One region of the Brevibacillus antibioticus genome, then DNA from elsewhere that is predicted to be linked to it. Evidence: riboswitches for the same ligand, from Rfam matches in the RefSeq annotation. Region 1 holds a riboswitch; each other region holds the start of a gene.
What was found. Region 1 has a riboswitch for S-adenosylmethionine ahead of E8L90_RS24625 (MetQ/NlpA family ABC transporter substrate-binding protein). Riboswitches for the same ligand answer to the same signal wherever they lie in the genome.
Positions count from the first base shown of each region.

Region 2: it holds a riboswitch for S-adenosylmethionine, as region 1 does, so the genes downstream of both, E8L90_RS27255 (sugar ABC transporter substrate-binding protein) here and E8L90_RS24625 (MetQ/NlpA family ABC transporter substrate-binding protein) in region 1, are expected to answer to the same signal.
Region 3: it holds a riboswitch for S-adenosylmethionine, as region 1 does, so the genes downstream of both, E8L90_RS28435 (2,3-diketo-5-methylthiopentyl-1-phosphate enolase) here and E8L90_RS24625 (MetQ/NlpA family ABC transporter substrate-binding protein) in region 1, are expected to answer to the same signal.

Region 1 covers NZ_SZNK01000001.1:5,079,037-5,089,924, reverse strand. The annotation lists gene E8L90_RS24640 (nucleoside hydrolase) at 1-205, opposite strand, end outside; gene E8L90_RS24635 (ABC transporter substrate-binding protein) at 281-1,354, opposite strand; gene E8L90_RS24630 (Na-translocating system protein MpsC family protein) at 1,552-1,908, opposite strand; SAM riboswitch class I at 2,129-2,231, shown strand; gene E8L90_RS24625 (MetQ/NlpA family ABC transporter substrate-binding protein) at 2,334-3,164, shown strand; gene E8L90_RS24620 (methionine ABC transporter ATP-binding protein) at 3,207-4,244, shown strand; gene E8L90_RS24615 (methionine ABC transporter permease) at 4,244-4,906, shown strand; gene E8L90_RS24610 (hypothetical protein) at 5,056-5,490, shown strand; gene E8L90_RS24605 (YxcD family protein) at 5,478-5,771, shown strand; gene E8L90_RS24600 (ABC transporter ATP-binding protein) at 5,948-6,814, shown strand; gene E8L90_RS24595 (DJ-1/PfpI family protein) at 7,020-7,676, shown strand; gene E8L90_RS24590 (siderophore ABC transporter substrate-binding protein) at 7,763-8,752, opposite strand; gene E8L90_RS24585 (iron ABC transporter ATP-binding protein) at 8,863-9,621, opposite strand; gene E8L90_RS24580 (iron chelate uptake ABC transporter family permease subunit) at 9,618-10,559, opposite strand; gene E8L90_RS24575 (ABC transporter permease) at 10,556-10,888, opposite strand, start outside.
Region 2 covers NZ_SZNK01000001.1:5,675,417-5,686,304, forward strand. The annotation lists gene E8L90_RS27230 (hypothetical protein) at 1-268, shown strand, start outside; gene E8L90_RS27235 (RNA polymerase sigma factor) at 290-835, shown strand; gene E8L90_RS27240 (hypothetical protein) at 819-2,534, shown strand; gene E8L90_RS27245 (DUF421 domain-containing protein) at 2,624-3,343, shown strand; gene E8L90_RS27250 (ATP-binding protein) at 3,391-4,644, opposite strand; SAM riboswitch class I at 4,847-4,966, shown strand; gene E8L90_RS27255 (sugar ABC transporter substrate-binding protein) at 5,060-6,082, shown strand; gene E8L90_RS27260 (sugar ABC transporter ATP-binding protein) at 6,176-7,666, shown strand; gene E8L90_RS27265 (ABC transporter permease) at 7,668-8,666, shown strand; gene E8L90_RS27275 (YcdB/YcdC domain-containing protein) at 9,304-10,827, shown strand.
Region 3 covers NZ_SZNK01000001.1:5,915,922-5,926,809, reverse strand. The annotation lists gene E8L90_RS28465 (ABC transporter ATP-binding protein) at 1-1,362, opposite strand, end outside; gene E8L90_RS28460 (GNAT family N-acetyltransferase) at 1,498-2,073, opposite strand; gene mtnA (S-methyl-5-thioribose-1-phosphate isomerase) at 2,173-3,213, opposite strand; gene mtnK (S-methyl-5-thioribose kinase) at 3,210-4,439, opposite strand; SAM riboswitch class I at 4,574-4,719, opposite strand; gene E8L90_RS28445 (anti-sigma factor) at 4,816-6,006, opposite strand; gene E8L90_RS28440 (sigma-70 family RNA polymerase sigma factor) at 6,006-6,521, opposite strand; SAM riboswitch class I at 6,652-6,828, shown strand; gene E8L90_RS28435 (2,3-diketo-5-methylthiopentyl-1-phosphate enolase) at 6,914-8,128, shown strand; gene E8L90_RS28430 (2-hydroxy-3-keto-5-methylthiopentenyl-1-phosphate phosphatase) at 8,125-8,793, shown strand; gene E8L90_RS28425 (methylthioribulose 1-phosphate dehydratase) at 8,797-9,453, shown strand; gene E8L90_RS28420 (cupin domain-containing protein) at 9,467-9,979, shown strand; gene E8L90_RS28415 (Ger(x)C family spore germination protein) at 10,032-10,888, opposite strand, start outside.

The sequences.
Region 1 (10,888 bases):
CAGACGCTCCACAGATGACAGGGATTTGCTCGCCGACTTGCAAGAAGTCGAGAATTTTGCACGTGTTTTCTGTGGCTTTTCGCAGCGACACGTTGCCATTCACCGTAGTAATGCCAACTAGATCGAATTGCCCGCTCTTCACAGCGAGAATAATGCCAAGCGCATCATCAATGCCCGTATCCACGTCAAGAATGATCTTTTTCACAAGTAGTCCTCCCTCATGAAAACGAGGGTATATTCGCAAACGCCTATACCCTCGCTCTTATTTTTCTATCGTTCGTTATTGCGTGATTTCACGATTCCAACGGTCAATCCATGCTTTGGAGTGCTCGTTTACGAATTTCATGTCCAGCTTACGCAGCTTGCTTACGGTTTCTTCCCCGTACGTTACGCCTTTTGCTTCTTCTTCTGTCAGTTGAACCGTTTTGTTTACAGGGGAATCGATTTTTGCTTTTGCTGATTTTTCCTGAACTTCCTTGCTCAGCTGGTAGTTGATGAAGTCTTCTGCGAGTGCTTTGTTTTTCGAGCCTTTTACGATGTTAACCGTATTCATAATCGCATATCCACCGCTTGCAGGTTGTACGAAAACAGCTTCTGGAACAGCGGCTTTGATGTCTTTGAAGTACATTTCCATGATCGGTCCTACGCCGATTTCTTCTTGTCCAAACATGTTCACGTATTCGGAGGTCTTATCGTAGAACTTCACGACACTTTTGTTGACTTCCTTCATTTTCGCGAAGGCTTGATCCTCGTTAAATTCCTTGCTGCCCGCGACCGCAGAAGCACTGTCGAGAACCATCGGACCAGTTGTGGACGTAATGCTTGGCAGTGTCAGCTTGCCTGTCAGCTCTGGGTTCCACAGATCTTTCCAATCCTTGATCTCAGTTTTTACGATCTTTGGATTGTAGGCAATCCCGAATTGGCCAATCGTGTAAGCTGGACCGTACTCCTCGCCCAGTGGTGCTTTGGCGATGTCATAGATTTGATCCAGGTTCTGGATGCGGCTGCGGTCGATTTTTTCAAATGCGCCACTCTCAATCCCTTGCTGTGCATAGTAGTCAGAGAGGTAGATCAAGTCTACATCGGAGCTTCCTTGGCGAACTTTGTTCAAACGCTCTGCGTTGTTCCCGATTTCCAGCACGATTTTCACGTTATGTTCTTTTTCAAACGGCTCGTATACTTCTTTGCGGAAAAAGTCTTCGGAGAAGCCCCATGTAGAGATGACCAGCTTTTGCGGCTCGCCCTTGGCTTCGCCGCCAGCTCCCCCCGCTTGTGGTTGATCATTGCTGCCACAGCCAGCGAGTGCCAGTGACATCATAGAAAAAGACAGAATTCCAGCAAGTAATTTCTTCATCGTAATTCTCCTCCAGTTGGGTTCATTTGATGACAAAATATGGTGATACAATAAAAAGAAAAGTACCCTTGATTAGAACGTATCATTCTAAACAAGAGCACTTTTCTTCGTAAACAAAGAGAAGTGACACCCGTTTTTACGCAAAGTCTACGGTCCCCCCTTAAGATAGATCAAAAGAGAAAATCCGAACGATTGCGTCAGGTATTCAGTTCTGATTCAGCTAAAATAACATTCGTGATTGCCCACTGCGTAGGCGCATCATAGTCCCGTAGCACAGCTTCCAACGGCAACCCCATCTCTTCTTCCAATCGCTCTCGCAGTTTCTTCTTATAAAGAAGGGACATGCGAAAATCGACTTCGAGCTTGAGAGCCGGTGCTTCTCCTTCCAACGCTTGCGAGCGCGGAGAGCGGCGATGCTTGGCTTGGAACGTAATCATCTGGTTTTCAATCGTGACTCGGAGCAACGTCGTTCCAAATCCGAACAACTCTTTTGCTATCTCATTATAGATGGCAGACAGCTTTTTTCTAGTTTCATTGGAGTCCACGAGAGTCATGTCATCACCTGCGATAGCTGGCATCGGGTTCATTCGCTCTCATTATACATATGATTTTTTCATTCTTCAATAGAATATTCGTATTTAGATCAATTTCACATTTTTCCACCAAGTCATTCGTTTGCAAAAACTGTTGACACCGAAAAAATCAGTCGTTATAATCCAACTATCCAAATAAGAATTAACGACAATGTTTGGAATGATAATTTCATAGCACATTCTCTTATGAAGAGAGGTTGAGGGACTGGCCCTATGACACCTCGGCAACCTATCGCAAACGATACGGTGCCAAATCCAGCGGAATTTATTCCGACAGATAAGAGAGGTATTGTTGCAGTGTGGTTACATACTTGCAGTTTTCGCCTCTTCTGTCGGAAGAGGCTTTTTTCTTTTCCATCTTACATCCAGAGAAAAGGGGTATTTTCATGAAAAAGACTGGTTTACTACTCACTACACTACTGCTCGCTGCATCGCTCGTAACGGCTTGCGGGGGCAAACAAGAAGCTGCGCCTGCTAACGGCGGCACTGCTGCTGAACAAACCTCACTCAAAGTGGGTGTCACTGGCGGCCCACACGAAGAGATTCTCAACAAAGTAAAAGAAGTCGCCAAAGGCAAAGGGCTCGACGTCGAAGTCATCGTTTTCAACGATTACGTACAGCCGAATCAGGCGCTCGATAAAGGAAATCTCGATGTAAACAGCTTCCAAACCATCCCGTTCTTGGCGAAGTTCAATCAAGATCACAAGACAAAGATCGTCGAGGTCGGAAAAACCGTGACGTACCCGATGGGCCTGTACTCCACCAAGCATAAAAAAGTCGAGGACATCCCGGCAGGCGGCGTTGTCGGCATTCAAAACGACCCGACCAACCGAGCACGCGCCTTGCTGCTCTATCAGGCAGCGGGCTTGATTAAGCTCAAGGATGGCGTGGGTGACAACGCAACACCACTGGACATCGTGGAAAATCCGAAAAATTTGCAATTCAAAGAGCTAGAGGCTGCTTTCTTGGCACGCTCGCTGAGCAACGTAGAGGTTGCTTCGATTAATACGAACTTCGCGATGGAAGCTGGCTACTCCCCGAAAAAAGACGCGATCTTCGCTGAGACGGCTGACTCTCCATACGTAAACATCTTAGCAGTCAACGAAACCAACAAAGACAACCCCGCCGTCAAAAAGCTGGTGGACATCTACCGCTCAGAAGAAGTGAAAAAATTCATCGACGAACGCTTTGAAGGAGCTGTACTGCCGTCCTGGTAAGATCGACGCCAGGAACATCAAGAACAACAAGGAGAACTCGTTATGATACAGCTAACCGATATTCATAAGTCGTATCAAGTAGGAAACAAGCAGGTAGAAGCATTGAAGGGCGTATCCCTGCAGGTGGAAAAAGGGCAAATCTACGGGGTGATCGGCTTTAGCGGAGCGGGGAAAAGTACCCTGCTCCGTACCATCAACCTGTTGGAGAAGCCGACCAGCGGTTCTGTGATCGTCAATGGCCAGAACATGCTGACCCTCAAGGAAAAAGAGCTGCGGCAAGCTCGCAAAAAGATCGGGATTATTTTTCAACACTTCAACCTGCTCTCTTCCTATAATGTCTTTGACAATGTGGCGGAAATCTTGCGGATGAATCGCGTCCCCAAAGATGTCATAAAGCGCAAGGTAGAAGACCTTCTCGGCTTGGTTGGCTTGTCTGATAAAGCAAACGCTTATCCTTCTCAGCTATCCGGTGGACAAAAGCAACGGGTGGGCATCGCTCGTGCACTTGCCACCGATCCGGAAATCCTGCTCTGTGACGAAGCGACTTCCGCTCTCGACCCGCAAACAACCGAATCCATTCTGGGGCTGTTGCTCGACATCAATCAAAAGTTCAACCTGACCATCGTGCTGATTACCCATGAAATGCAGGTCATTAAGAAAATCTGCGACCAAGTAGCCATCATGGAAAACGGCGTCGTCATCGAGCAAGGCTCTGTTCTGGATGTGTTCAGCAATCCGCAAGAGCAAACGACCCGTAATTTTATCAAAACAGTTTTTGACGATCAGGTACCACAGGAGATTTTGTCCAAGATAAAAGAATCCGGACCCGTTTCCAAAATTGTTCGCGTTGCTTTTCGCGGGGATGCCGCTCTCGATCCTGTTCTAGGTACCTTGTCCGCACGCTTTCCGATTAGCACCAATCTGTTATACGGCTCGATTACGACCATTAAGGGAACAGCGCTTGGCATTTTGCTTTTGCACATTTCTGGTGAAGACCAGCCCATTCAAGATGGCATTCGCTTCTTGCGTGAATCCGTCTACCGCGTAGATATTGTGTCCCCAGAGGAGGTGCGTAGCTAATGGAGCGTTTGATTGAAATGATTCCGGTATTCGGGCAATCCCTGCAAGAGACCGTCACCATGGTTGGGTTTTCGTTATTCATTGCGACACTGATCGGGATTCCGCTCGGGATTTTGTTGGTCATCACACAGGCGAACCACCTTTTTCCGAACAAAATCATTTATCACACCCTGAATACGATCATCAACATTGTGCGTTCGTTGCCTTTTATTATCCTGATGGTTGCAATCATTCCTTTTACAGAGTTGATCGTGGGCACTTCGATTGGGATTGAAGGAGCCATTGTACCGCTCATCGTCTATACGGCGCCTTATATCTCACGCCTGATGGAAACGGCCCTGCATGACGTAGATCGCGGCGTGATCGAAGCATACCAAGCGATGGGCGCATCCCGGACGCAGATTATTTTTCGGATCATGCTGCGTGAAGCACGGCCTGGCATCGTCCTCTGCCTGACGATCGCGACCATCGGTTTGATCGGTGCTACTGCTATGGCGGGCGCAGTTGGTGCCGGCGGACTGGGCGATCTCGCCTTGCGCTACGGCTACCAGCAATGGGACATCGAAGTCATGATCATTACCGTCATTATCCTCGTCGTCTTGGTCCAGCTCATTCAATCGTTGGGTAACTGGGCAGCCCGAAAACTGAAAAAGAGCGCGTAAATCGAAGAACCCCTGACGAGATCGCTTGTCAGGGGCTTTTTTGTAGGTATTCAGACCGATCATCCCTGAAAGCTCGTTGGAATTTCGCTTGATATTCATGTAGACTTATATGCATAAGTCATTTTAATGAGAGGGGCTACTCAAATAACATGAAAAAACTCATCATGATGGTGGTTGCCGTAATGCTCGTACTCGCGCCGGCTGGAGGATTCATTGATCATGCCGATGCGAAAGGCTATAAGTCCGGGAAAAAATCTTTTAACTCTAATACGACTCCTACCAATACACAAACACCTAACAAAGCCGATTCAAATGTAAACGCATCAACCAATAAAGGCACGACAACACCCCCTGCTGCTACAGCAAGCAAAAGCGGCGGATTCATGAAAGGTCTCATGATTGGTGGTCTGGCTGGTTTGCTGTTCGGATCCCTGTTCGGTGACATGGGTATCCTGGGCTCCATCCTTGGCTTCATGATCAACCTGATGGCGATCCTCGCTGTGATTATTCTGATCCGCAAAGCGTTCGTCTACTTCAAAAACAAGCGTGAGAAGGAACAGGAACTGAACGCATGGAAAAGATAACATTTTTAGAACAAGATATCATTAATGCCATTTGCATTCATGCAGCTTACAAAAAGCAGTTGAAGCCACAAGACATCTCCGTCGAGCTGATGTGGGACGAGGAGTATGGCTTCTCTGCTGAGGTACACTGGATGGAACGCCAACAAATCTTCGTCGAGATTAATATGATTGAAGCGATTCGCTACTACCTGGAGACTCAGATGCAGCGCAACCCTTATTCGGCCGGTATTGAGCTGGTATTGGACGACGAAGAAGGTATTATCGCTCATATCACCTACTAACGCTTGATCAAACGTAAGTTAACCCAAGGCCAATTTGTTCACGCATGTGAGCAGGTTGGCTTTTTCATATTGAATTTGACCTCATTCCGTTATATACTTTATTTTAGTGAAAATGATTATCATTGTCTGTGTTTATCATACATGTACATACTTTCATAAAAAGGAGTTGGCCCATTGTGGAGCGCTTATACACGCAAAAGCTGGACATCGGATACGGTGAGCTTTCCATTGTCAAAGACTTGAACATTAGCATTCCTTCTGGAAAAATCACTGCCCTGGTCGGTGCAAACGGTTCTGGTAAATCGACGATCCTCAAAACTCTCGCGCGGATTATGAAACCAACCGGCGGACAAGTATTTTTGGACGGAAAGTCGATCCATCAGCAATCGACCAAGGAAGTCGCCAAGCAATTGGCGATTTTGCCGCAAAACCCGACAGCACCCGATGGCTTGACCGTGTCTGAGCTCGTTACCTATGGCCGCTTCCCCCATCAAAAAGGCTTCGGCTCTTTGAGCAAGGAAGACAAGGAGATCGTAAACTGGGCTATCTCTATGACAGGCATGACAGATTTCCATGATCGTCCGGTTGACCAGCTATCCGGCGGTCAGCGCCAGCGCGCCTGGATTGCGATGGCACTGGCGCAAGGAACAGACATCCTGTTCCTGGATGAGCCTACGACCTTCCTGGATATGGCTCACCAGTTAGAGGTTCTCAAGCTCCTGCAAAAGCTGAATGACGAAGAAAATCGTACGATCGTCATGGTCGTCCATGATTTGAACCACGCAACCCGTTATGCACAGCACATGGTTGCCATCTCTCGCGGTACCGTCGTTGCTGAGGGAAGCCCTACTGAAGTCATGACGCCTGAGATGCTGCGTAAGGTATTCAACATCGAAGCAGACATCCTGATTGATCCTCGCACGGGTGTACCGCTCTGCCTCCCATATGAGCTGTGTCATGCTGTCGATCAAAAGCAACCAAACGAAAAAAACACTTCCCAACCTGTTTACGCGGAAGAGCGTAAGCTGGTTGGAGCCAGATAATTGTTAGATTCGACTCGCAAAAAGCCGGTTTTCACCATGTTTTATGGTGTAACCGGCTTTTTGCTATACCGATTGCTTATCTCTCCTCATTACACGGGCTTCGAAAACCTTACAGATAGTCACAACTCCAACATACACATACCCTGTATAAGTATGTTACTATTTGTTTGCAGGAAAAATACCCCATTTCAAAGGAGATATCCTCATGAAGGTTGCAATCATGCTTTACGATGGCATCACCGCATTAGATGCAATTGGTCCATACGATGTATTCGCTGCTACGCTGAAATGTGAAGTGAAGTTTGTTGCTAAGAAAAAAGGGTTAATCCAGCTTGACTCCCATATGGGTTATTTACATGCCGATTACAGTTTTTCTGAAGTTACTTCCGCTGATATTCTTGTTGTTCCCGGTTGCTGTCCGCCCAATTATAAAAATTCTATGAATGACGAAGAAACCCTACAGTGGATTCGCCACATACATGAAACGACGAAATGGACTACGTCTGTTTGCACTGGCTCTCTGATCTTGAGCGCCGCAGGCTTGTTACAAGGAGCCGTAGCGACCACTCATTGGGGGTCCTTCGAACTGCTCCAATCACTTGGAACCATTCCAACAGAGGAAAGAGTCGTTCGCCAAGGCAAAATCGTTACAGCCGCCGGCGTTTCCTCTGGTATCGACATGGCGCTCCAATTAGTGGCATGGGAATTGGGGGAAGATAGAAGTAAAGGCGTCCAATTGATTTTGGAATACGATCCACAGCCACCATTTGACTCGGGTTCACCTAAGAAGGCACCCGCTTTATTGGTAGAACAAATAAGAGGGAGGTTACAGGAGTTTGCAGAACGGGAGCCCCGGGTATAAATCAGCAGGTTCTAAAAAATGAAAAGGCGACAGCCCAGGGTATGTCTTACTCCCCCTCGGCTGTCGCCACTGTCTTTCCTAGCCTCTTACCACTTAACTTCTTTCAGAACTTCATCTGTCATGCCAGCGGTGGATACCAATCCGCCACCAGACAAGTACCAGTTGCTAGAATCCAGGTAAATGATGTTGCCAGTTTTGAATGCTTTCGTGTTCTTAATCAGGTCGTTTTCTACTGTTTGCTGTGTAGAAGTAGACACTTCTTTATTCTTGGAAATCGCGTTACCACGATCAATTACGAACAGATAGTCTGGATCTTTTTCTGCAATATATTCAAAGGAAACGCTTTGACCATGGTTTTCTACAGAAATGTTTTTGTCTACAGGTGTGAATCCGAATTCACCGTGCAGGATACCAAAACGGGAACCCGCGCCGTAAGCGTTCAGCTTGCCTTCGTTAACCATAACGATCAGAGCAGTCTTGCCGCTTGCTGTTGCTTTTGCATTCAATTCCTTGATAGATGCTTCGATTTTGCCTAGCTCTTCTTCTACTTGTGCTTCTTTACCGAAGATGGTACCCAATGTTTTCATGTTCTCTTTGAAAGTTTCCATGTACTTCGCATTATCTACACCCATGAAGATGGTTGGAGCAATTTTGTTCAGTTCTTCGTAAGCATCTTGTTGACGACCGGAAATGAAGATCACATCTGGTTTCATTGCGTTGATTTTCTCAAAGTCTGGCTCTTTCAAGCCACCAACGTTTGTGTATTTCGCATCTTTGAACTTTTCCAGGTATGCAGGAATATTGGAAGACTGTGCAACACCCGCTACTTCGATACCCAATTTGTCTAAGGAATCCAGAACACCGTAGTCAAATGCTACAACCGTTTTTGGATTCTTTTTCAATTTTGCTTCACCCAATTTATGCTTGATCGTAACTTCTTCGGATGTTTGTGTAGCTTCAGGTGTTTTTGTTGCGTCTGCCGCAGGTGTTGCAGGAGCGGCGTTATTGGAGCCGCATGCAGCTGTGAATACAGCCAACAGTACTGCCATAAACAGCATGAGTAATTTTTTGTTCACTTCTCTCACCTCTATGTAGAATGTAAAAGTATATAAAATTATTGATAGCTTGCTGATAAAAATAAAATCCCCGGCAGGCCATCAAAATTTTAACGATAGGAAGATGGAGCTTACGCGAAATAGACACAGATTTTATTTTCTTCAATGTCTTCGATATGGATATCCATGTCATAGACATCTTTCAAGATCGGTCGTGTGATAATCTCGTCTGTAGTGCCTTCCTTCACGACCTTGCCATCCTTGAGAGCGACGATATAATCCGAATAGACGGAAGCAAAGTTGATATCGTGAATGACAATGACAACTGTTTTGCCCCTTTCGTCTACCAGACGTCGCAGCACTTTCATGATCTGGACGGAATGCTTCATATCCAAATTGTTGAGCGGCTCATCCAAGAGGACGTATTCCGTATTTTGGGCGACAACCATCGCGATGTAAGCACGTTGACGCTGACCCCCACTCAACTGGTCGAGGTACTTGTGTTGAATGTCCGTAAGCTCCAAATATTGGATAGCCTCGTCTACATACTTCCAATCCTCTTTTGTCAGGTTACCCTGTGAATACGGGAAGCGACCAAAGCTGACCAGCTCACGAATCGTCAACCGCACCGTTATGTGGTTCGATTGCTTGAGAATCGAGATTTTTTTGGCCAGCTCACTGCTCTTTACCTGACCAATCTCCTGACCCTCAATGAAAACCTCGCCTTGATCCTTGGTCAATAGGCGACTAATCATCGACAGCAAGGTACTTTTTCCGGCCCCATTGGGTCCGATAAAAGATGTAATTTTCCCCTTGGCAATCTTCACAGAGACATTTTCCACGACATTTTTGCTACCATATTGTTTTGTGACATTCCGGACTTCTATCACGCTTTATTCTCCTTTAACAGAAGATAGATGAAGTAAACCCCACCAATAAAGTTGACGATGACACTGAGCGTCGTGGAGAACGCAAGTACACGCTCCACAATCAACAAACCGCCAACCAGTGCAATCACACTGATTAAAGCCGAGCCCAGCAGCAAGTATTTATGCTGATAGGTTTTCATAAACTGATGAGCGAGATTCGCTACCAACAGTCCAAGGAAGGTAATCGGTCCAACGAGCGCTGTCGCGATCGATACGAGAATGGCAATGACGACGAGGAACCGCTTAATGACAAAATCATACGGAATCCCCAAATTGATCGCCTGATCCCGACCGAGTGATAACACATCCAAGTACTTGATGTATCGCCAGAAGTAAATCATAATTCCGATGACCAGAGCAAAGCTCGTAATCAACAGGTCTGTTTTTACATTGTTGAAGCTGGCGAACATTCGGTCTTGCACAACCAGAAACTCATTCGGATCAATCAACACTTGCATGAACGTGGACAGACTGCTGAACAATGTGCCCAAGATCAATCCAATGAGTAGCAGGAAGTAAATGTTTTGCCCTTCCCTCTTAAACAGGAATTTGTAGAGCAAGCCTGCGAAAAGCACCATCCCACCTGTCGAGATCAGAAAGTTCACGTTGTTGTTCATCAAGGTGAAATGGGTGGAGCCAAACACAAAGATCACAAATGTTTGGATGAACATATAGAGCGAATCGAGGCCGATGATGCTAGGCGTCAAGATTCGGTTGTTCGTGATTGTCTGGAAGATCATCGTAGAGAAGGCGATGATGCAACCGGTTAAAATGATGGCAAGAATTTTCTTAGCCCGCCGAGGAAGGACATAATCCCAGTTGCCACCGGCGTCAATCATCATAAAAATGGCTATCAAAGCAATGGCCACAATCGACAGGGCACCTATCTTCGCTTTCATTGTTCATATGCCTTTCTTCTCATGAGTAAGTACACGAATATCCCGCTACCTATGACCCCAACCATCAAGCCAATGGAAATCTCGTATGGGAAGATGATGAGGCGTCCCAGGATATCACAAGCAAGTACAAACACCGCGCCAAGCAAAGCGGTATGAGATAAGCTTTTTTTCAGGTTATCTCCCAAGTAGATCGTAACCAGGTTGGGAATGATCAGCCCCAAAAACGGGATTGTCCCTACCGTGAGAATGACTACCGAAGTTACACAAGCGACGATGACCAATCCAATGTTGACGACATGCTTGTAGTTCAACCCGAGGTTGATGGCGAA
Region 2 (10,888 bases), 600 kb from region 1:
GGGCTATTCAGTAACAGTTGACATGCATACGGGAGACATTGTATCCGCCAGTTTACCAGTAACTACTGGCAAATTATCCTATGATGATGCCTCAAATGTCGTAGGGCCCGAGCAAGCCGTACAAGCATTGTTAAAAGCTAACCCGCTTACAATGAGCTACGTATTTCCTTCCCTTAACGGGCGATACCAGGCAACACCTGTCCTTGTTTATGAGCCAAAAGAAAGAAACGGAAAGGTTGACGCGGTTACCGGTCAATTTATCAGGTAGGGAGCAGGGAGAGGAAATCCAGTGCAGGACACAGCCGATTACGAAGCGCGGATTAAAGCGATCTATCGCGAGCATTACCGAGATGTCTATCAATATCTCTACTACTTCACGGGGAAGCGCGAGCATGCGGAGGATTTGACGCAGGAAGTATTTATCCGGGTTTTGGATGCCTTGGGCAGATACGAGGAGCGTTCCAGCGTGAAGACGTGGATTTTGCATATTGCCAAGCATGTCGCCATCGATGATTACCGGAAGAGGCGGGTGCAAACGCTTTTTGGCATGGAATTGTTAAAAGGGCTGCCTTCTCTTCTGGGAAGGCCGGAAGCGGAGCTGGCTTCCAAGGAAGAACAGCTGGAAATTGAGCAGGCGATGCAAAAAATGAAGCCGCATCATCGGAATGTACTGATTTTGCGCGGGATCAAGGCCTACAGTATCCGGGAAACGGCTGAAATCCTCGGAACAAGCGAAGCCAAGGTCCGCGTAGATTTTCACCGGGCAACAAAAGAACTCAAAAAAGTTTTGCATGTCGACTGGATAGGAGGGTTGGCCAATGAATACTCCAAATGACGAGCAATTCTTCGCTGCACTTCCCCGATCAAAGGATGCGGAGCCGAGGAGCGAATTCGTAGAAGCGCTGGAAGCAAAGCTGGTGCAACGGGCGCGCACCAAAACGAATCGCTCGAAAAGAATCGGTATCAAGCTGGCGACATGGACGGTTTCCGCTGCTACGGTGGCCGCAGCAGTATGGATGATGGGTGTAACCCCGGAGATGTTCACGCAATCTCGGGTTGAATCACAAGCGCATTTGGTTCCCCGCTCCTTCTCCTCGACAGAAATAATAGAAAGCGAGCTAAGCCAAGCGGCGATCAGAACGTTGGAAAAGCTGTACGAGAAATATCCTCCTTTTCGGGAAGCGGAAAAGAGGGTCTACGTAACCAAAGCTCCTCGCGAGGTGTACAACATAGATTTTCGCACGTCTAGCAACAAAGATCGAACAGAAGTGTCGCTATATGCCAGAGCGAAGCTGGACGCCAAAAGCGGGCTCTTGCTCGGATTCGATTTGGAGAAGATTCCCGGGCAAGAGAAAGTCGAAGGAACGCTTTCCAAGGAGAGAATTGAGCAACAGGCGAAGGCATTTATGGAACCGTTCCTGGGCAAAAATCTGGAACAGTATCGGATCGAACTAGTAGATGGGCAAGAGGGAACAGATACCGTTTCGCATGAAGCCGTCCGCTTGCAACGCTACGTGAATGACGTGCAGGTAGAAGGAGATAGCTATGTGATTGGCATGAGCGATGTCGGGCATATTCGCTATATCAATTCAGGGGATTCAACCGGAATGACTCTGGACGCTGGGCAGTTTCCTCCAATAGCTGAGCGGCCTTCTCCGAAGAAAACAGAGAGCGGACTTGCAGAAGTCATGCAGCTGACGTATGTGAGAGTTGGGAAGAAGGACGTGGACTACGTTCTTCGCTACAGGGAGAATTTCTCCGGGTATCTCGACGCTCGTACTGGCAAGGAAGTGAAAACGACCTTGTGGCGAGGGGAGTCGTTTGGCGACAGCATTGCCGTCAAGCCAGGAGGCAAGAGGACAATGGTTGCATCGGCAAAAGAGGCTGCGGCTGCCATGGAGTTTTTCGGTCAGAAGGTGGAGGGCTTCACATTTACCGGGAGTAATGTGCCCGATTATATGCTGGGAGACAACGAACGGGAATACCAGGCCAAAAAAGGAGAGCGATTCATGCGGCTGACTACTGTCAACAATCGGGCAGCAGCGTTCAAGATATCTTATCCGGAGCTGCGAGAAGGTGATCCGACACTTACCATCGCAGAATTGCAGGAGCGAGCGATCTTGTTTTTGGAGCCGTATTTGGATTCACGGGTGAAGACTGTTCGGATGAAGGAGCAAATTTATGTGATGGGCAGACAGGTTGAATTGAACTTTGTCCGAGAAATAAACGGCGTAATGGTGCCGGATCAGTATTATAAAGTAACGATTGACGGGCAGACAGGAGAAATTATCGGGGTGAATTTGACATTCCCTCATGAGCAGGAGAGCTTCGCAGATGTGGCCAAGGTGATTTCAGCGGGAGAGGCAGTGCAGGTTTATCTCCAACATCATCCGCTTAGTCCTCGCTATGTATTCCCGCTTGATAACAATTACAATAAGATTCAAGAGCAACCAGTCTTGGTCTATTCGGCAGAAATACTGAAAAGCAATGGGGATGTGGATGCTATTACAGGAGAATGGCTGCCACTCCAATAATGAGAGACACCAGGGGGAGGCTCCTGGTGTTTTGTTTTGCATAATGCCTTCCCAGAAATTGCATAGTAAAGCGTGAGGGAGGGACAAACGTGGAAGGATTCGGAGAAACCATGATCGTCATCGGGCGCGTATGTACGATTATTCCTTTATTACTGATCATCACTTTATTCATGGGCAAGCGCTCGATTGGGGAGCTGCCGGTTTTTGACTTTATCATCATTATTACTTTGGGCTCAGTGGCAGGGGCTGACATTGCAGAGCCAGATGTCCGGCATATTTCGATTGCAGTAGCGATTGTGACATTGGGCATCTTGCAACGGGTCGTATCGCAGTTGTCCATTGTCTTTCGCTGGTTTGGCAGAATGGTTACATTTGAGCCGACCGTCATTTTCTACAACGGGACTTTTCACGTCAAAAACCTAAAAAAAATCCGCTATTCGCTCGATAATGTCCTCCATATGCTTCGCGAAAAAGACATTTTTGACCTGGCAGAAATTGATTTGGCCATTATCGAGGCGAACGGTCGGTTGACTGTGCTCAAAAAAGTAGAGCAGCAGTTCGTAACGAAACAGGATTTAAGCGTCCAGACTAATTCTGCGGGAATGTCGTTGCCTGTCGTTGTGGAAGGCAAGATTTATCCGGATGTGCTGTCATACCGGAAACGGGACGAGCAATGGCTTGTGCACGAATTGAAGAAAAAGGGGATCGCGTCCGAACAAGTCTTTCTCGCAACAATCAATCGCCAAAATGAATTGCAGTTCTCCTTAAAAAACGAAAAAGAACCACAAGTACCCCCGTTGCATCATTAGCGATCGAATGGAAAAAGGCACAGTCCCTCTGCAAAACCTGCAAGAAGTTACTGTGCCTTATACGGGAGCATAATGGTGAACTTGGTTCCTACTCGTGGTTTGCTTGATACTTTGACCGTTCCACCAATCGCATGAATGACATGATAGGAATACGTCAATCCAAGACCGGTCCCAGTTGTTTTCGTAGAAAAGTAAATCGTTCCGAGGCGGCTGATCTGTCCTGCATCCATGCCGACGCCGTTATCCTTGATGACCAACAGGGCTTTGTTTCGCTCGATGAGCAAGTCCAGGGAGACTTTTCCGTCCGAAATATCCGAACACGCCTCGATGGCATTTTTGATGAAATTCACCAGCACTTGCTTGAACTCGTCTGAATTGGCCTTGATCGTCACAGGTCTCTCAAAGTCTTGCAGTGTAAGCTCCACGTTATGCATATTGGCAAAGGGGAGCATCACCTCGCGGATGGCTTGCAGATGCTCGCTCACATTAATGATCTCATGCCGTTCCTTGAGCGGCTTAGAAATCGCAAGGTACTCGGTCAAAATAGCTTCTGTCCGTTGGATTTCATCGAGACTGATGCCGATGTATTGATCGACCTTTACCAAATTTTCCGGACATTCCTGTATTAATTTCAAGAACCCTTTGACTGCTGTCAGCGGATTGCGAACCTCGTGTGCGAGCGATGCAGCAACATGGCTCATCGTCTGGATTTTTTCGTTTTGCGCGTGGCGAATAAACAGCTCCTTATCCGAAACACATTTACTGAAAAGCGACATTAATAACCAGAGGCCGAAAAAGTTTTGAATAGGAATCACTATGGTGTAGTAAACGAGGTGTTGAGTTACGTACGTGGGAAAAAAGTAATAAGTAGTCCCTAAAGCAACCGTAGAAAAAATCGCACTCGTCATAAAAAGATACAGTGTTTTCCGATAACTGGCTTTGTAGTGTCGATACAAAAAGAGTGAGAAGACAAAATTGACTATAAGAATCAGCATGGCGACCCATGTTCCTTCGCCACCTAGGTAGTACCGATAAAGCAAGGCTTCAATCAGAAGGAGCAAGGCAATCTCAATTCCGCCATAAACCAGTCCGAAAAGAATGATGACATGTCGGATGTCAAAAAACATGCCAGTCGTGACACTCGGCGCGAAGGTCATCGCGAGAAACATGCAGGCTGAGCTGGTGATGACAATAAAGGAACGGCTGTAGTTCCTCATTTTGTCACGGTAATAAATGTTGAAAAACACAAACGGGATAATGGCGAAAAACAATTGAAGAATGACTTCTTTTAATAGACTCATGTAGCATCCCCATTGCAAATATTTGCTAGGCTTGTATCAATCTACGATAATTCGACAAGACACAACAAAATCCCTCTTGATGTTATAGAAGTAGCTGGAATATTTATCAAGAAAATTCTTTTGGTAAACCTAGTTGACAGATAGGTAATTGCCGGATTATATTCTGTATATACTTATACAAACGTTTCGAAAATAGAAACTACTCTTATCAAGAGAAGGCTGAGGGAATGGCCCTATGAAGCCCGGCAACCTAGCACGAGAGAATGCGTTCTTTCGAGCCAAGGTGCTAACTCCACCAGGTAGAATACCTGACAGATAAGAGGCGAGAATCTTGTCGATTTTTGTCCTCTTTTTCTGTGAAAGAGGATTTTTTGCATTTCTCGAAAGTTTCGTAAAAAAGAGGGGGAGCTTCTCAATGAAAAAGAAACTTGGTCTGATCACATCACTTGTTTTGGCAGCATCTGTTCTTGTGACGGCATGCGGCAGCGGGGCAACAACGGGAACCGGCAGCACAAGCGGCGGTGCTTCGGGAGAGAAGGCGAAGAGAATCGCACTGATCATGCGTCAAAACGTAGGGACGTTCTCCGCACAATACATCAATGGCGTGAAGACAGAGGTGGAGAAAAACGGCGGCGAGTTGACCGTATTCAATGCAGATACCGATCTGGCAAAAATGGCGTCCAACCTCGACGCGGCTGTGAACCAAAAGTTTGATGGTATTCTGATCGACCATGGTACGGCGGAAGCGTTGCAGCAGGGCACACAAAAGGCCGTGGATAAAAAAATCCCGGTTGTCCTGTTTGATACAGACATCAACATTCCGGGTGTGCCAGTTGTGGCGCAGGATGATAACAAATTGGCAGAGCTGAGCCTGGAGAAGCTGGCAGCAGATACAAATGGCAAAGGCAACATCGTAAAAATCTGGGTTGCTGGCTTTGCGCCGATGGAAAAACGCCAAGTCACGTATGAAGCTTTCCAGAAGAAATACCCAGACTTGAAAGAGATTGCTGCCTTCGGTTCTGCTACCAACAATACGGCACTCGATACACAAACGCAGATGGAAGCGATCTTGAAAAAGTATCCCAACAAAGGTGACATCACAGCAGTATGGGCGGCTTGGGATGAATTTGCCAAAGGGGCGACACGTGCTATCCAGCAAGCAGGTCGTACGGAAATCAAAGTATACGCCATCGATTTGAGCGATGAGGATCTGCAAATGATCCAGGCGGAAAACTCTCCGTGGACAGCGACGGCAGCAGTAGACCCATCCAATATCGGACGCATTCATGCCCAAACCGTGTTCCAAAAAATCAAAGGCGAGCAAGTGCCAGACAACGTGAAGCTGAATCCAGTGCTGGTGAAACAGGAAGACCTGCCGAAGGATAAAAAAGTAACGATGGGCGACTTGTCCCAATACGTAAAAGAGTGGGGCAAGTAAGAACCAAACTGGCTTTTCCCGTTGATCTGTATCCGTCAACGGGATTTTTCCTTATAGAGGTTGGAACACGCAGGTAAACAGGAGGTGTGAAACATGTCCACATTGCAGATGAAAGGGATGGCGAAGCAGTTCTCTGGGGTTCCAGCCCTGCGATCCGTCGATTTTGAGGTGCGCGCGGGAGAGGTCCACGCACTGCTCGGTGCCAATGGTGCGGGAAAGAGTACCCTGATGAAAATCCTCACGGGAGCGTATCAGGCAGATGGCGGTACGATCACCATCGATGGACAGGCCGTGTCGATTCAATCTCCGCAGGACGCCAATGCACAGGGCATTCAATGTGTATATCAGGAAGTGGACACCGCCTTGATCCCGTATTTGAGCGTTGCTGAAAACATATTGGCGGGCCAGCTCGTCCAGGCGAAAACCAAGGGACTGATCAACTGGCAGAGCTTGTACAACCAATCAGAGCAGATTTTAAAAAACCTCGGCTTCTCCATTCCGGTGAGGATGCTCGTCGAAGAATGTACGCTGTCGGAAAAGCAATTGATTTTGATTGCACGCGCTACCGTTCAAAAGGCGAAGTACGTCATTTTCGATGAACCGACAGCACCGTTGAGCACGAAGGAGAGCGAGCGGCTGTTTCAAATCATTGCACAGTTGAAAAAAGCCGGAGTCGGGATCATTTATATCTCCCACAGGTTGCCGGAAATCTTTGAAATCTGTGATCGGATCACCATTATGCGCGATGGACAGCATGTCGTGACCACAGAGACGGCGGCTACGAATATGGATGAAGTGATCGCGAACATGCTGGGCAAAAGCTTCGACGAGGAGTTCCCGAAGCTTGCAGTGCCGATTGGCGAAACGATTTTTGAGGCGTCAGGTGTGGCGGGCGGCAAAGTACAAGGAGTCGACTTGCGGGTTCGCACGGGAGAGATCGTGGGCGTCGTCGGTCTGGTTGGGGCAGGGAAGACTGAGCTCGCCCGATTGCTCTTCGGTGCGGACGAGGCAAAGGCTGGAGCCGTTCGACTGCATGGAACACGTGTCCAGCTGCGCTCGCCAAAGGACGCCGTCGATGCAGGAATCGTACTCGTCCCGGAGGAAAGGCGCAAAGAAGGCATTTTCGTAGAGGAGTCCGTGCAGAACAACCTGTCTGTCGCCTCGTTGAAAAAGAAGTCCTGGCTCGGTTTTATCAAAAGAGGGGCGGAAGCAGCTAACGCAAGAGAGCTCGTGCAGCGCCTTGGTGTAAAGACAGCCGATATCAAGCAGCTTGTCGGTTTTCTCAGCGGCGGAAACCAGCAAAAAGTCGCTATCGGCAAATGGCTGGATACAAATGCTCACCTCTTTATGTTTGACGAGCCGACAAAAGGGGTGGATATCGGGGCGAAAAGCGATATTTACCGCCTGATTGGAAATCTTGCTGAGCAGAAAAAGGGTGTCCTGTATTTCTCCTGTGAGTTTCAGGAAGTCATCGGAATCGCAGACCGGATTCTCGTCATGTTCGAGGGCAAGATCGTGAAGGAATTGAGTCGCGAGGAAGCAACACAAGAGCTGATTATGTACTACGCAAGCGGAGGTGAGTAACATGGCAGATAAAAAGTTTAGCTTATTTGATTTTGTTTACAAATACGGAACGGTTGCCGTTATCGTCATTGTCATGTTGTTATTCAGTTTGACCAACCCGTATTTCTTCACATACGACAACTTGACGGACATTCTTCGCTCCATCTCGATTGTGACATTTGTCGCGATTGGCGTTACGTTCTCGCTGATTGTCGGAGGCTTTGATTTGTCTGTAGGATCGACGGTTTCATTGACCACGGTCGTTGCTGCTTCGATGATGGTTTGGTACGAACAAGGAGTTGTCACGACTCTGGTTGTTCCGATTGTACTCAGCTTGCTCGTTGGGCTGGTCAACGCTTTCCTGGTCGTGAAAATCCGCATTCCTGATTTGCTGGCTACTCTGGCGATGCTCTACATCGTCAACGGCATTCATATGACGTATTCCCAAGGCTACTCGATCTACGCAAACATGCCGATGCAGGACGGCTCGCAGGCTCCGGGGAAATTTCAGGAATGGTTCCTCTGGCTGGGCCAAGGGGAAATTCTTTCCGTTCCGGTTCCCGTTATCCTGACCTTTTTACTTGTCGCGATCACGCATGTGTACTTGACCTATACGAGACAGGGGCGGATGCTGTACATGACAGGCGGCAATTTGGAAGCAGCCCGTCTGTCGGGGATTCCTGTGAATCGCTATCGTACCTTGGCTTATGTGCTTTCTGCTCTTTTTGCGGGCTTGGGCGGGATGCTTTTGGCAGCACGGATCGGTACCGGGCAGGTGAGCAGTGGCGGCTCTATGCTGATGGATGCAGTAGCGGCTGCTTTCGTAGGCTTCTCCGTTTTCGGTGCAGGAAAGCCAAACGTATTCGGTACATTTGTGGGAGCCATTCTGATCGGGGTACTCCTCAACGGTATGACGATGCTCAATCTGCCGTATTACGCTTACGATATTATTAAGGGAACGGTTTTGGCGCTTGCCCTGGCTGTGACCTATTATCAACTGCGCAGAAAACGAAACGTTTAGAATCGTAACGTTCTTCTTGCTTTTCTCTCATCAAATTCTCGTCTTCCTATTCCCTTCTCTTTTTGGAAGCTTAGTATTGGTCTTACTCAAGTGAGACAAATGCGAAAGCAAATTCAAATAAAGAGAAGGGATGTTATTTTTATGCGTATACTCGTTGTGCCTTCGGGTTTGTTCTGGCTCTGGCTCTGTTTCTGTCCCAAGAAGAGATAGAACGCCCACTCGCGAGTAAAAAGCTCTCCCTCACCTTGTCCAGCAACGAAAAATATACGGTTGCTGTGATCGGGGCGATGGTCATTTTTTTACGCGTACTGGCAGTGGGGGGATTATCGATATAAGTAAAAAGTTATATCTTTCGTACGAATTACTCTTTGAGCCACATCCAATATTTGTTAAAATCATCTAGATAATGGAGTAAGGCTTAGGAGGAGTAGATGGTGGAGCAGTCTATCGGGTGATCACGAAAAAAGATTCCAAAACAGTAGACGTACGCATACATGCAATTACCAGAAAAGTGCTCTCGACTACCACCATCGACAATAGCTCAACCGATGATGACGATGATGATTAAGATGTAGCATTCAAATAGAGAAAGCCGTCAGGGTCTGCATTGACGGTTTTTTCGTTCGGGAGGGAAATTATGATTACATATCCAACGGAAGCAGTTCGGGAGACGATGGAGAGATGGTTTGGCTTGTTTCCTCGTTTGCGTGAAATATCTCCTGTGAAAATCAGAACGGACGATAAATGGAGAACTTGTGAGATAAAAGTAGGTCATGATGATACAGAACTGGAAATAGACAAAGAAACGGGTTGTGTGATGGAGTTCCAACTAGATAGAGCGTACCGAGAGTCGCTTGCTTCTGGCGAGCGGCTCGATGCCGAGTCAGTAACTGCGCGTGCCATAGAAGTGGCGGAAAAACTATATGGGGATCATCTGAAAGAGATGGTGAGAGACAATACAGCCAACCTAAGAGAGTATCGTGAGACCAAACAATGGGAGCTGTACTATCGTTATTTTTTTCATGGGATTCCCCTATCAGGAGTACATCTGCGAATAGCTTTGGACGAGTTCGGAAATTTGGTCAGCATCTATTACCGCGGATTTCATGATTTTGATCGAAAAAATAAACCGACTATGCCGCAAATCATAACAAAGGATGAGGCGAAACAAGCGTACCTAGCTTTATTCCAGAAAAACATGATGCTTATATGCGATGAAGAAGATGAAGGGAAGCTCACGTACATCCCTGATGAGGTACCGCTGGACTATGTCGTCATTCATGCGGAGACAGGACAAATAGCAAAGACAGTCATCGGGGGCAGACGACTTGTAGAAAAACACTCCGAGGTCATTCCGGTAGTTGCCCAAGGAGAATCTATTTTTTTCACAGACATTCGGGAGATCGAGCTGTGGCTGAAGGAACATTTTCAAATAGATGTAACTCACGCAGAGATTAAAAGAGCGACAGTCGTGACTCCAAATGAGGATGGATTAACTTTCTATCCAAGGAGTGGATCTTTTAGATTTGTTGACGCTGCCGCAAACCCTGACTGGCCACCTACTATTCATTATTACTGGCCTTTACCAGAAGATGAGGACGCTGAAACCATTTACGATCCGGATTTTGTATGCGTTACACTCAATCAAACGACCAACGAGTTACTTGCCTTTACCGTTAATCAAAAAATGGAATATGAAACGCCACGACTATCATTCCAAGATGCGTTGCAAATTGCAAAGAGCTTTTTGGAGAAATACATCGAGCGGGGAATTACTGAGCTTCACTATTACGAGCTTTGTTATTTGCGTGGTACCGGAAATACCTATTACTTCTATGAGCGCAGACAAGGGATCGTTCTCACCAATCGAGTTTACAACGTAAAAGTGAATCCTTGGACAGGCAAGGTAACGGGTTTTTACAAGCACGATGTACGCAAAAACAAAGAGATTCCCGATTTGGTCGCTTGTGTTTCTGCTCGGGAAGCCGCGGAGAGTTTCTTACGCTTATTTGATGTGGAACTGGAATATGTGCAAGTTGAGGACAGAGATACAAATAGGCGGGCTAAAGCTCCTGTTCCGATCCCCGTTTATCGGCTTACATACAAACGCACAGAGCGGTATAAATATGTGGACGCCATAACAAATCAGCCGGGGCGATGATTTCACCCCGATCGTAACGCACAGTGAAACTGCAGATACGCTTTCGCGTAGAAAGAAGGGA
Region 3 (10,888 bases), 840 kb from region 1:
TCTCTTCATCTCCGCAAGCTCCAACGCACGCATCACTTCCTCAGTCGTTGCTTGTGGTTTTCCGAATGTAACATTTTCTGCAATCGTCCGTGAGAACAGCAAATGCTCCTGAGGCACATAGCCGATTTTTTCCCGTAGCGTATCGAAAGCGAGTCCTTCGATCGGGATGCCCCCGATAAACAGAGCTTGTTCCTTCATCTGATATTGATGCAATAAGGAACGACACAACGTCGACTTGCCGCTTCCCGTCCGTCCGACAATCCCGAGCGTCTCTCCTTCTCCCAAACGAAACGAGATGTCGGTGAGTGCCGGCTTGTCAGTGCCCGGATATGTAAAGGAAAAATGGCGTGCTTCTACGGTATTGGCGATTTGGCTCGTGACCGGATTCGCTGCTTCCGTCACATCTGGCTGCTCCACCATTAGCTCTGTAAAACGCTTGTGGGAAGCGCCGCCGCGTTGCAACACATTGACCAGCCAACCAAAGGCGAACATCGGCCAAATTAAAAGTCCCAAGTATAAATTGAACGCAACCAAATCCCCTAAGGAGATAGCGCTGGTGAACACCAAATACGTCCCATAGCCCAGACCGATCAAAAAGCTGAAGCCAATAATAATCCCGATCGTCGGCTCGAAAAGGGCATCGATCCGCGAAACGCTCACATTTCGCTCCAACGTTTTTTCACTAACCCGGCGATATGCCTCAATATCGGCCTTTTCCTGAACAAATGCTCTCAAAACCCGAACACCCGATACGGATTGTTGAACATGATCATTCATCTCTCCGAAGGCTTCCTGTGCCAAGTAAAAGCGCTCATGCAGCAACTTTCCATAGTACGCCGTTGACCAAGCCAAAAACGGCATCGGAATCAGTGCAGCCAGTGTCAGCTTCCAATCAATTGAGGTCACCATAACGCCCAGCGTTAACAAGGTCATAAACAGCGCATCGACAAGCGTAAGCACTCCTGTACTAGCCGTTTGTTCAATGGCGGGAATATCGTTGGTAGCCACAGCCATCAGATCACCACTGCGTTTGCGATGAAAAAACGACGGGGTCATTCTGGTCAAATGGGCAAACAGTCGCTCACGCAACGTCCTCTCGAGAATCAAGGCTCCCCCATTTAACAAGTACCGCCAGAGAAACCGCAACCCATACAAGCTCACACCCAATACGAGCAAGATGACCACTGTTTGCGTCAAGTCAGCGTCCGTCAGGGAACTGTTGCGAATTGAATCGACCAGATCCCCGATTAATTTCGGCGGCCAAAGCATGAGGACATCGATAATAAACAGCACTGAGATTCCAATGACGTATCGTTTCCAATAGGCACGAAAAAACCAAGATAATTGCCGAAGTGTCTGCATCTAAATCACCTCTATTTATTCAAAGCTAACAGCACGACTAAAAAAGGGCTTGCGAATCACGCGCAGCCCTCTTGATCTGTCTTCACCATCGTAATTTACAGAATTTTCATTGTCAATCAAAGCATACAGTTCAACCTACGATTTTTTATCGGTTTTCCAGTCAAGCCATTCCTCTTTTAGCAGGCTGTAAGTGGCATGATCCACGTAATGATCATAAAGGAATTCATTCCGGCGCAGTATCCCTTCCAGTTGAAACCCTAATCGTTCCGGGATCGATCTGCTCTTGTCGTTTTCCGTAGCAGCCTGAATCGTTACTTTTTCCAAATCCCATGACCCGAAGATCAACACGTCCAAGTACGTCGCCACTGCTTCTGTCATCAGGCCCTTGCCCTGAAATTGCGCACCCAGCCAATAGCCGATGGACGTTTTTTTATTGATCCAATCCACCGTATGTACGCCGACTGTTCCAGCCAGACGCCCTTGGTACCAAATGCCGTAGTTGATGCCGCGATTATCGTTGTACTGCTGGATCGTCGCTTGGATGAATTGGCGAGAATCCTCTACCTTCTTCGTATAATTCAGCCATGGCAGCCACTCCATAAGATTCTTGCGGTTTGAATCCGTAAGCAAAAATAACTCCTCAGCATCGGCTAATTCTAATTGTTTCAAGTACGTATCTTCATTGATGGCTATCCGTTGAATCGTTTGCATACGAATCTCCCCTTTTATTGGATATTTTACTGGAAAACACCAAAATGAGCAAAAAGCGCCCGCCTGCAACAACAGGGCGAACGCTTATAAACGATTCTTTTATTTTTTGCTGTTGCCGATCTCTTCCGGCTTGAAAATGCCTGTCTCCGTAACGATCGCAGTAATGTACTTCGCAGGCGTTACATCGAACGCAGGATTGTACACCTTGATATCGTCTGGAGCTACCTGTTTGCCCAAGCCGTGGGTAATTTCCTCAGCTGGACGCTCTTCAATCGGAATATCTGCGCCTGTCGGTGTCTCCAGATCGACGGAGGACAAGGGAGCTGCCACGTAAAAAGGAATGCCGTGAGCTTTTGCCAATACCGCTACCCCATACGTGCCGATTTTGTTGGCGACATCGCCATTCGCCGCTACGCGGTCTGTACCCACGATGACAGCCTCTACTTTCCCTTGGGACATGACCATCGCCGCCATGTTGTCGCAGATCAGCGTGACATCAATTCCTGCTTGCTGCAATTCGAATGCAGTAAGACGAGCACCTTGCAGGACAGGACGAGTTTCGTCCGCGTACACCTTCAGGTTCCAGCCGCGTTCCTTTGCCAAATAAAAGGGAGCGGTAGCCGTACCGTACGCTGCTGTAGCCAATGCCCCTGGATTACAGTGCGTGAGAATTCCCATACCGTCATGCAACAGAGTGAGCAAATGCTCTCCGATGGTCCGGCATACTTCAGCGTCTTCCTTTTGTATCGCCAGTGCTTCATCGAGCACTGCCGCCTTCAAATTGGCAATCGACGCACCGCTTTCTTTTTCAACACGAGCCTTGATACGATCCAACGCCCAGAACAGATTCACCGCTGTCGGACGGGAAGAGCCCAGGTAGTCTGCCTGCTGGTTCAGTTCCTGCCAAAACTCATCGTAGTTACTCGCTTCACTGCCACGAATGCCCAGGTAGAGCCCGTAAGCCGCCGCCATGCCAATCGCTGGTGCGCCACGTACTTCCAAGCGTCGGATGGAACCCCATACTTGCTCGGAGGTGGTCAAGTTCAAATAGATCGTTTCTACTGGCAGACGCGTCTGGTCAAGCAAGACCAATGCGTCATTCTCCCATGTAACGGGTGCCAATTGGGTGCTGGTTGTCATACTGTCGTAGCCTCCTGATAGTAACGTTCGGTCACAGTGCGTACGATGTCCGTAATATCTGTCGATTCGTCGATGCCGCCGCGACCAAGAATCAGCGCCTCTCCAATCGAGAGAGCCAGACGCTCTGCTTCTGCGCGAGTCTGGTCGTCTTCAATGGCATTCAGGTCCGCTACACCTGCCAAGCCGATGACACGACGCAGGATTTTGCATCCGGCATAGCCTGCTGTATCCTGAATCAAGCGCTTCACGTAGCCTTGCCATAGTCCTTCGACATGGGCGCTACGCTCTTTGGCTTGCTTATGCCAGAGCTGAACGAATTGCGAAACGAATTCATTCCAGACATCCTCGACCGTTTCCAGTAAGTATTCGCGGTACGTTTCCCGTTCTCCTTGATCTTTTTGCAAACCGTGCTGTCCTGCGTAGTTGAGCAGCAGATTGGCAATGACCGCCCCAATGTCAAAACCGATCGGACCGTAGTAAGCGAACTCCGGATCGATTGCTTTCAGGCTGGTTTCCGTGATGAAAATACTTCCAGTATGCAAGTCACCATGAAGGAGCGCTTCCGAGCGTGTAAGGAAATCGTATTTCAGCTTGGCGATTTCCAGCTTCAGCGGCCTGTTGTTCCAGATCGCCTCGACTTCACGGCGGATCAACGGGTTGAAGTCGTTGGTAGGCGCATTTTCATACGGATCGGTAAAGACGAGGTCTTCTGTTATTTTGCACAATTCTGGATTTATGAATGTTCCGACTAGCGATTTTTTATCGTACGGATGCGCGCCCAGATCGGATGTAAAAAACAAGGTTTGCGCGAGAAAACGGCCAATTTGCTTCGCGAATAGCGGGTATCGTTTTCCTTCGATCAGACCTTTGCGCATGATGATGTGGTCCCCGACGTTTTCCATAACGGTCAACGCAAGTTCCCCATCGAAATGATACACCTGTGGCACCAGGTCTGGAACGTATTTGTGCTGAATGCGGAGTGCCTCGCTCTCGATACGTGCACGATCAATCGTAAGCGGCCAAGATTCTCCCACGACGCGGGCAAAAGGCAGTGCTTGCTTGACAATGACGCTCTTACCGGTTGCTGGCTCCTGAATGTCAAAAACCAGATTGAGGTTCCCATCCCCGATTTCGCGACTGGTCAACTCTGCTCCTTCGCTAAAAAGACCCGGTATTCCTTTTACGTACTCCACTGCTTCCTGTTCAGTCAATGCACGATATGCCATGATTCCAAAACTCCCCTCTACGTATTTTTTCTCTATCTCTACCTGTTTTGTTTGTGTCCTGGAGCAATAAAAAGACCTCTTTTCCCGAAGAAAAGAGGTCGCTGTCGTCACGTGTAAGAACCGTGTTGATGTCCCCCTTATCTTCCAGACCACTTTTGTTTCTGCAGGAATTAGCACCGTGCATGTCGCCTGTCAATCAGTCGCTTTCCCGCGTCTGAATGGCGTCATGTCGGTTGCCGGGTATCATCGGGCCAGTCCCTCCACCTTCTCTGGATAAGGTATCCAAAACGTATTCGGTTTTTGATTTAGTTTGAATCATACAACCAACGATTCCACGATGTCAACACTCTTTTGTGCAAAAATTCGCACCGTGCTACTAGTAGGTATAATGTGTTCCCGATGCCGCAGGTCTCTCCCAATTCCACCAGTCTACCTTGCCTAATAACGCCGCTGTTATCGACTTTTCGGCCTTGAGCTTCAGCAGTTCTTTCGTAGGTCCGGTGAGGACGGCGCCGTAGATGCGTACTCCCTTTTCCTGCATATAGCTATATCGCTCCGCTATCTGTAGATCCCTACGAAATAGCAAGGATCTGCCGATATCGCTAGCCAGATCTTCCTGCTCAGATAAGTACTTCATCTCCTCCAAATAGGCAGCCATTCTTCTGTCTTCTTCCCCATTTACCTGAATGGGTGCACTTCCGTAATCCAGTTCATGCTGAGCAAACCCCCATACGTACCCGGGACCGAGAAACCGTTTGCCCCCCTCACCTTCTGCTTGCTTGCGCTCCACCCCTGTGTCTACCGCAAACCAAACCGTATCTTGTCCCGAAGAGGTAACATGGCGGGAAACCAGTTCATAGTACTCCTCATACGTCAGGAAGTGATCGAAGGAAATCGCGAGCTGAGAAACGGTCCCCTCAGGTAGCTTTTCCATCGTTGTCCAGGCAGGTGAAGTGAGAAACATCGTACCCTCCTTTTCTCCCTCAGTCGGATAACGGAAATACAGCTTTTGCTCCCTGACTCCATTCGTCCATTTCGGCCCGGCATTTACGTTCCACAACACATTTGTACTTTCAAAGCGGCCAGCGTTCTTTTCTTCCGACCCGACTCTCTCGCGAAGCTCCATGCTGATATTGCCGTATAGCAATCCCACCTGCGAGCCACTCCCGCCTACACTAACACCGGGTTGAGTAAAATTGACCATCGACTTCGCAACGCGGAACAGATCCTCATGCATCAGCGACCCTACCCAGCCATTCAGAATCAGCAACACAACTCCGGTCAAAAAGGGAAGCACTATGGTGAATCCAGCGTTGCTCAACCGATTTTTCCATTTCCCCCGGCGAACAATCGCGCGCTGTTTTTCAGCCGACAGCGTTTCAGGCTGTTTTATCTTCGCGTTGTCCTCTCCCGTTTCTTCCCCCAGCAAAAGCCTCTCCAACCGCTGTGCGTATTCCTCGTCAGCGGCTATTTCCTCCTCGAATTGTTTCGAATCTTCTTCCGCCATTTCCCCACGCAAATAAGCAAGCAGCCTTTGCTCGCGATGATTCTCATCCTTGTTCATCATCAGCTTTCCTCCCTCCACAACTGCCGCATCTTTTGTCTCCCCCGAAACAAGGAACGCTTGACGTCTGCCAGCTCGATCCCGAGTACCTCTGCCATTTCCGCGTAGGAAAACTGCATGGCAGACAACAAAATGACCTGTCTCTGCTTTTCTGGAAGTCTCTCCAAATAGTCATGGGCCACTTCCCACAGCTCCTTGTTTACGACATGCTCTGCCGGATCAACCGCTGCATGATCACGTCGCTCTGGCAGGACTTCCACAAACGCAAACCGGTGTTTCGTCTTCCTGCGATAACCGTCTACGAAAGCGTGATAGGCCACCTTGAACAGCCAAGGTCGTACTTTTTCCCCACGGTAGTCATCCAAGGAAGAGTAGGCGCGACAAAAGGTTTCCTGTGTCAGATCCTCTGCCAGCCTCTCATCTCGTGTCAGCCGGAAAAGATAGCGGTAAATATCGTTTACATGCAGCTGGTACACATCCTCCAGACCTACTTTCCCAAGCCGTTCACACCCCTTCATCCCTTACCACGCAGAAAGTGCAAAAAAGTTTCACCTTCGTCTCATTTTTCTGATAACCTGCTGCACATTCTCTGCAAAAACAAGGATTGACTCCTGCCAATGAACGTCATATCATGGGGGAAATGAATAACTCTTATCGCGAGCTGGCTGAGGGACTGGCCCTATGATGCCCGGCAACCGGCGCTATACCATGAATCGTACGCTCATCATGCGTACCTTGGATAGCGAAACGGTGCTAATTCCAACGGATAAGAGTCGAGATAGAGCCTTTTTGGCTTGTCTCGGCTACTGACCCGAGAGATGAGAGGAGACGAGACGCTTTCATAGTCGACAACCGCCTCCCCGCTCAATGGGGAGGCTTTTTTAATCATTCAAGGAGGATGAGACGTACCATGAGTGAACAACGTATCCTCGTCACCTATCTCACACAAGCAACAGACTTGAACAAGAAAGCACAAGCCATTGCTGTCGGCATGACAGTCGGTTCCTGGACGGACCTGCCGCTTGCCAAACAAGCTGAGCTAGCGCCGTATCTCGGTGAAGCCGTGAGTGCGACACCGCTTGCAACACTGGAAAACGGAGAAACACGCGGTTTGATAACCGTCAGCTATCCGACTCGCAATTTTACAGCAGACATTCCATCCTTGTTAACCGGAATATTCGGCAAACTGTCGATGGACGGCAAGATCAAGCTCGTCGACATCGTTTTCCCTGACTCATTCCTCCAGGCTTTTCCTGGACCGAAGTTCGGTATTGATGGTCTACGCGAACGTTTAGGGGCACATGACCGTCCGCTCTTGATGAGCATTTTCAAATCGTGCCTGGGTCTTCCTTTCGAAGATCTAAAGACGCAATTCCTGGCACAAGCCTTGGGTGGAGTCGATCTCGTGAAAGATGACGAAATCTTCTTTGCAGATGACCGCGCTCCTTTTATCGAACGGATCAAAGCGTTCAAGCAAATCGCTCAGGAGACCGAAGTCGAAACAGGCAAGCCCGTCCTTTATGCTGCCAACCTGACTGGACCTGTGCATGAGCTGAACGAAAAAGCGAAACGTGCGGTAGATGCAGGTGCTGACTGCCTCTTGTTCAACGTGCTGGCCTTTGGCTTCGATGCCCTGCACCGCTTGGCTGCTGATCCTGATGTACACGTACCGATCATGGCGCATCCAGCATTGGCAGGCGCTTACTATCCATCACCTGACTACGGCATCGCCACCCCACTTCTGCTCGGTACGTTGATGCGTGTAGCTGGGGCAGATTTGGTGCTCTTCCCATCTCCATATGGCAATGTCGCTCTGGACAAGACAGAAGCGTTGCAGCTCGCCAAGCATTTAACCGCCCCACTGAATGGTGTACGCCGTTCCTTCCCGGTTCCGTCTGCCGGTATTCATCCGGGGCTGGTTCCACAGCTTTATCAAGACTTTGGTTTCGATCAAATCGTCAATGCAGGAGGCGGAATCCACGGTCATCCCGGTGGAGCAACCGCAGGAGCAAAAGCATTCGTTGCCGCGATTGAGGCTGTGACCGCAGGCCGAACATTGGAAGAAGCTGCCGCGGAATCACAAGAGCTGGCGATCGCCCTGGAAAAGTGGGGTGGCGTACGATGAGCAAGAAACTCGTCCTGTTCTGCGATTTCGACGGAACGATTACCGAAAAAGACAACATTGTAGCGATTGTCCGCAAGTTTGCTCCTCCTGAGTGGGAAGCCTTGACGGAGCAAATCCTTTCGCAAAAAATAAGCGTTCAGGAAGGGGTCGGCAAGCTGTTTCAACTCTTGCCCTCCTCCTTGCGCCAGGACATTATTGATTTTATAGTCCAGGAAGCGACCATTCGCCCGGGATTTGCTGACTTCGTGAGCTATTGCCGCGAAGAAGGCATCGAGCTGTTGATTACGAGTGGCGGCATCGACTTTTTCTTGGAGCCTATCCTGGCACCATTCGATCTTACCGATGTACCGATCTACTGTAATGGCAGTGATTTCAGCGGAGAGCGCATCACCATTACGTGGCCAAACGCTTGCGATGAACATTGCACAAACGGCTGCGGCATGTGCAAGACGACCATCATCCGCCGTTACGATCCAGCAACCCATTTCCGCATCGTCATCGGCGACTCCATCACTGATTTGGCTGGAGCTAAAATCGCTGACTATGTGATTGCCCGTCACTTCCTTGCTGACAAGGCGGAAGAGCTGCAATTGCCGCATAGCAAGTTTGCCACATTCCACGATGTGATTCGCATTTTACAGCAAGTCCAACAGGAGGTCGTCTAATTCATGACTGCAACACTCGAACAACGTCTGGATGCCTTTCGCCGTCTGGATGACGCCAAGCTGACATTTGCCCGCCGGGACTGGTTTCCCGGCACCAGTGGCAATCTCTCTATTAAAATACAAAACGATCCCTTGCAATTTGCCGTAACGGCAAGCGGCAAAGACAAAACAAAGCTGTCCCCCGAAGACTATCTGGTCGTGGATCAAGACTCGCGTCCGGTGGATGAAACTGCTCTCAAGCCTTCCGCGGAAACGCTCATCCACGCCGTCGTCTACAAAACGTTCCCGAAGGCAGGGGCTTGCTTCCACGTCCATACCGTATGGAATAATCTCATTTCCGAGCTGTACTTTGGACAACGCGCTTTCTCCATCCAAGGACAAGAGCTGATCAAGGGACTCGGAATCTGGGAAGAAAACGCGCGCATTACTGTTCCAATTGTTGAGAACTTTGCCGATATTCCGACCTTGGCTACTGAAATTGAAAAGGTAATTACATCGGAAGTTCCCGGTGTACTCATCCGTAACCACGGTATCTACACGTGGGGCGGCAATGACTTCGAGGCCAAGCGCCACCTGGAAGCTTTTGAATTCTTATTCGAGTATCACGCCCGCTGGCTGCAATTGCGCCAAGCAGTCGTGTCCACTACAACCACCAATTAAGGAGGAATAAACGATGGCACAAATTCGTTTTCACGACAACAATGAGTACATCTCCGCACCCGAGGAAGTTGTCTCCTTCCTGGATACCCAAGAGATCATTTACGAAAAATGGGGCGTGGATCGCCTTGATCCAAAGCACCGTGATAACTACAGCCCGACAGACGAGGAAAAACAAGAGATTCTCGACACCTTCAAGCCGGAAATCGATGCGATCAGCAAGCGTCGCGGTTACTTGACAGCGGATATTATCGTCCTCTCTGACAAAACACCCAACCTTGACGAGCTGCTGGTGAAATTCAAGGGCGAGCATCACCACACAGACGATGAATGCCGCTTCTGCGTCGATGGTCACGGTATTTTCGCCATCAAAGGGAAAGATGGTCGTTACTTCGACGTTGAGCTTGCGCCAGGCGATCTGATCTCCGTACCACCGAACTACCGCCACTACTTCACCCTGATGGACGACCGCAAAATCAAGGCGATTCGCCTGTTCGTTACTCCTGCTGGCTGGGAAGCGATCTATTAATAACGAACCCCTTGGCATTTACTGATTGCCAGGGGGTTCTGTCTTTCACCTTTCACTTTACGACGCCATTTCCCTTGATCGATACGTCTGGCTTGATTTCAACTTTGGCATTGGAAAAAGCCTTCACCCAATCATCCTCAACCTTTTTGTACTCCTTATATTCATAGGCCCGCGCATAGAGACCAAACCCAAACGGGTCTACACCGATTTCCTGGCATTTCTTGATTAACCTCATGTATTCCTTCTTTAACTCGTCACCGATCATTCGCTCCATCTTTTTGTAGTCCTTTTGCATGTCGTATGGAAACATTCGCTCTGATATGGACACTCGCAGCCTGAAATGAACGTCAAAATGAAACCGACCGTTCTGATAGGATGTTTTCACTTTTTTTTGGACGCCCTTGATAAAAAAACTGATCCTGTCTTTCGTAATTTGATTTTGATCGTCCGGCTCTTTAATCGGGATGGTGACGGACAATTCCCCTTGTTTTTCATAGAGCAGCGTTTGCAAAAGAATCGTCTCCCGCGGCTCTATCGTGCTTGCGTACGTTCCATTTTCTTTTAACAAAGCCGTCCCCGTTACCTTGACCGCCCGCTTTTCTTTCTTTAACTCAGTCAAGCTAGGTGTCATCCCTTTTTCAAACATTTGCCGATGAAGCTCCTGCGCCCTCGTCTTTACCGTCAGATTTCTGTTATTGGCTGTGTCGATCAACGTTGTTACATGAATAGACAGACGAGGCTTATCCTTTGGTTTAAAATCAAACAACTCATGCAATGGACCATCAAGCACAGCCATGCGGGCGTTGACACTGAACTTTGCGTCCCGAAAAACGACATCCAGCAACCGAAACCAGTCCGGGTGAGCCAGCAGCTTTTTCCCGAACACAAGCACTTGAATTTTTCCTGCTT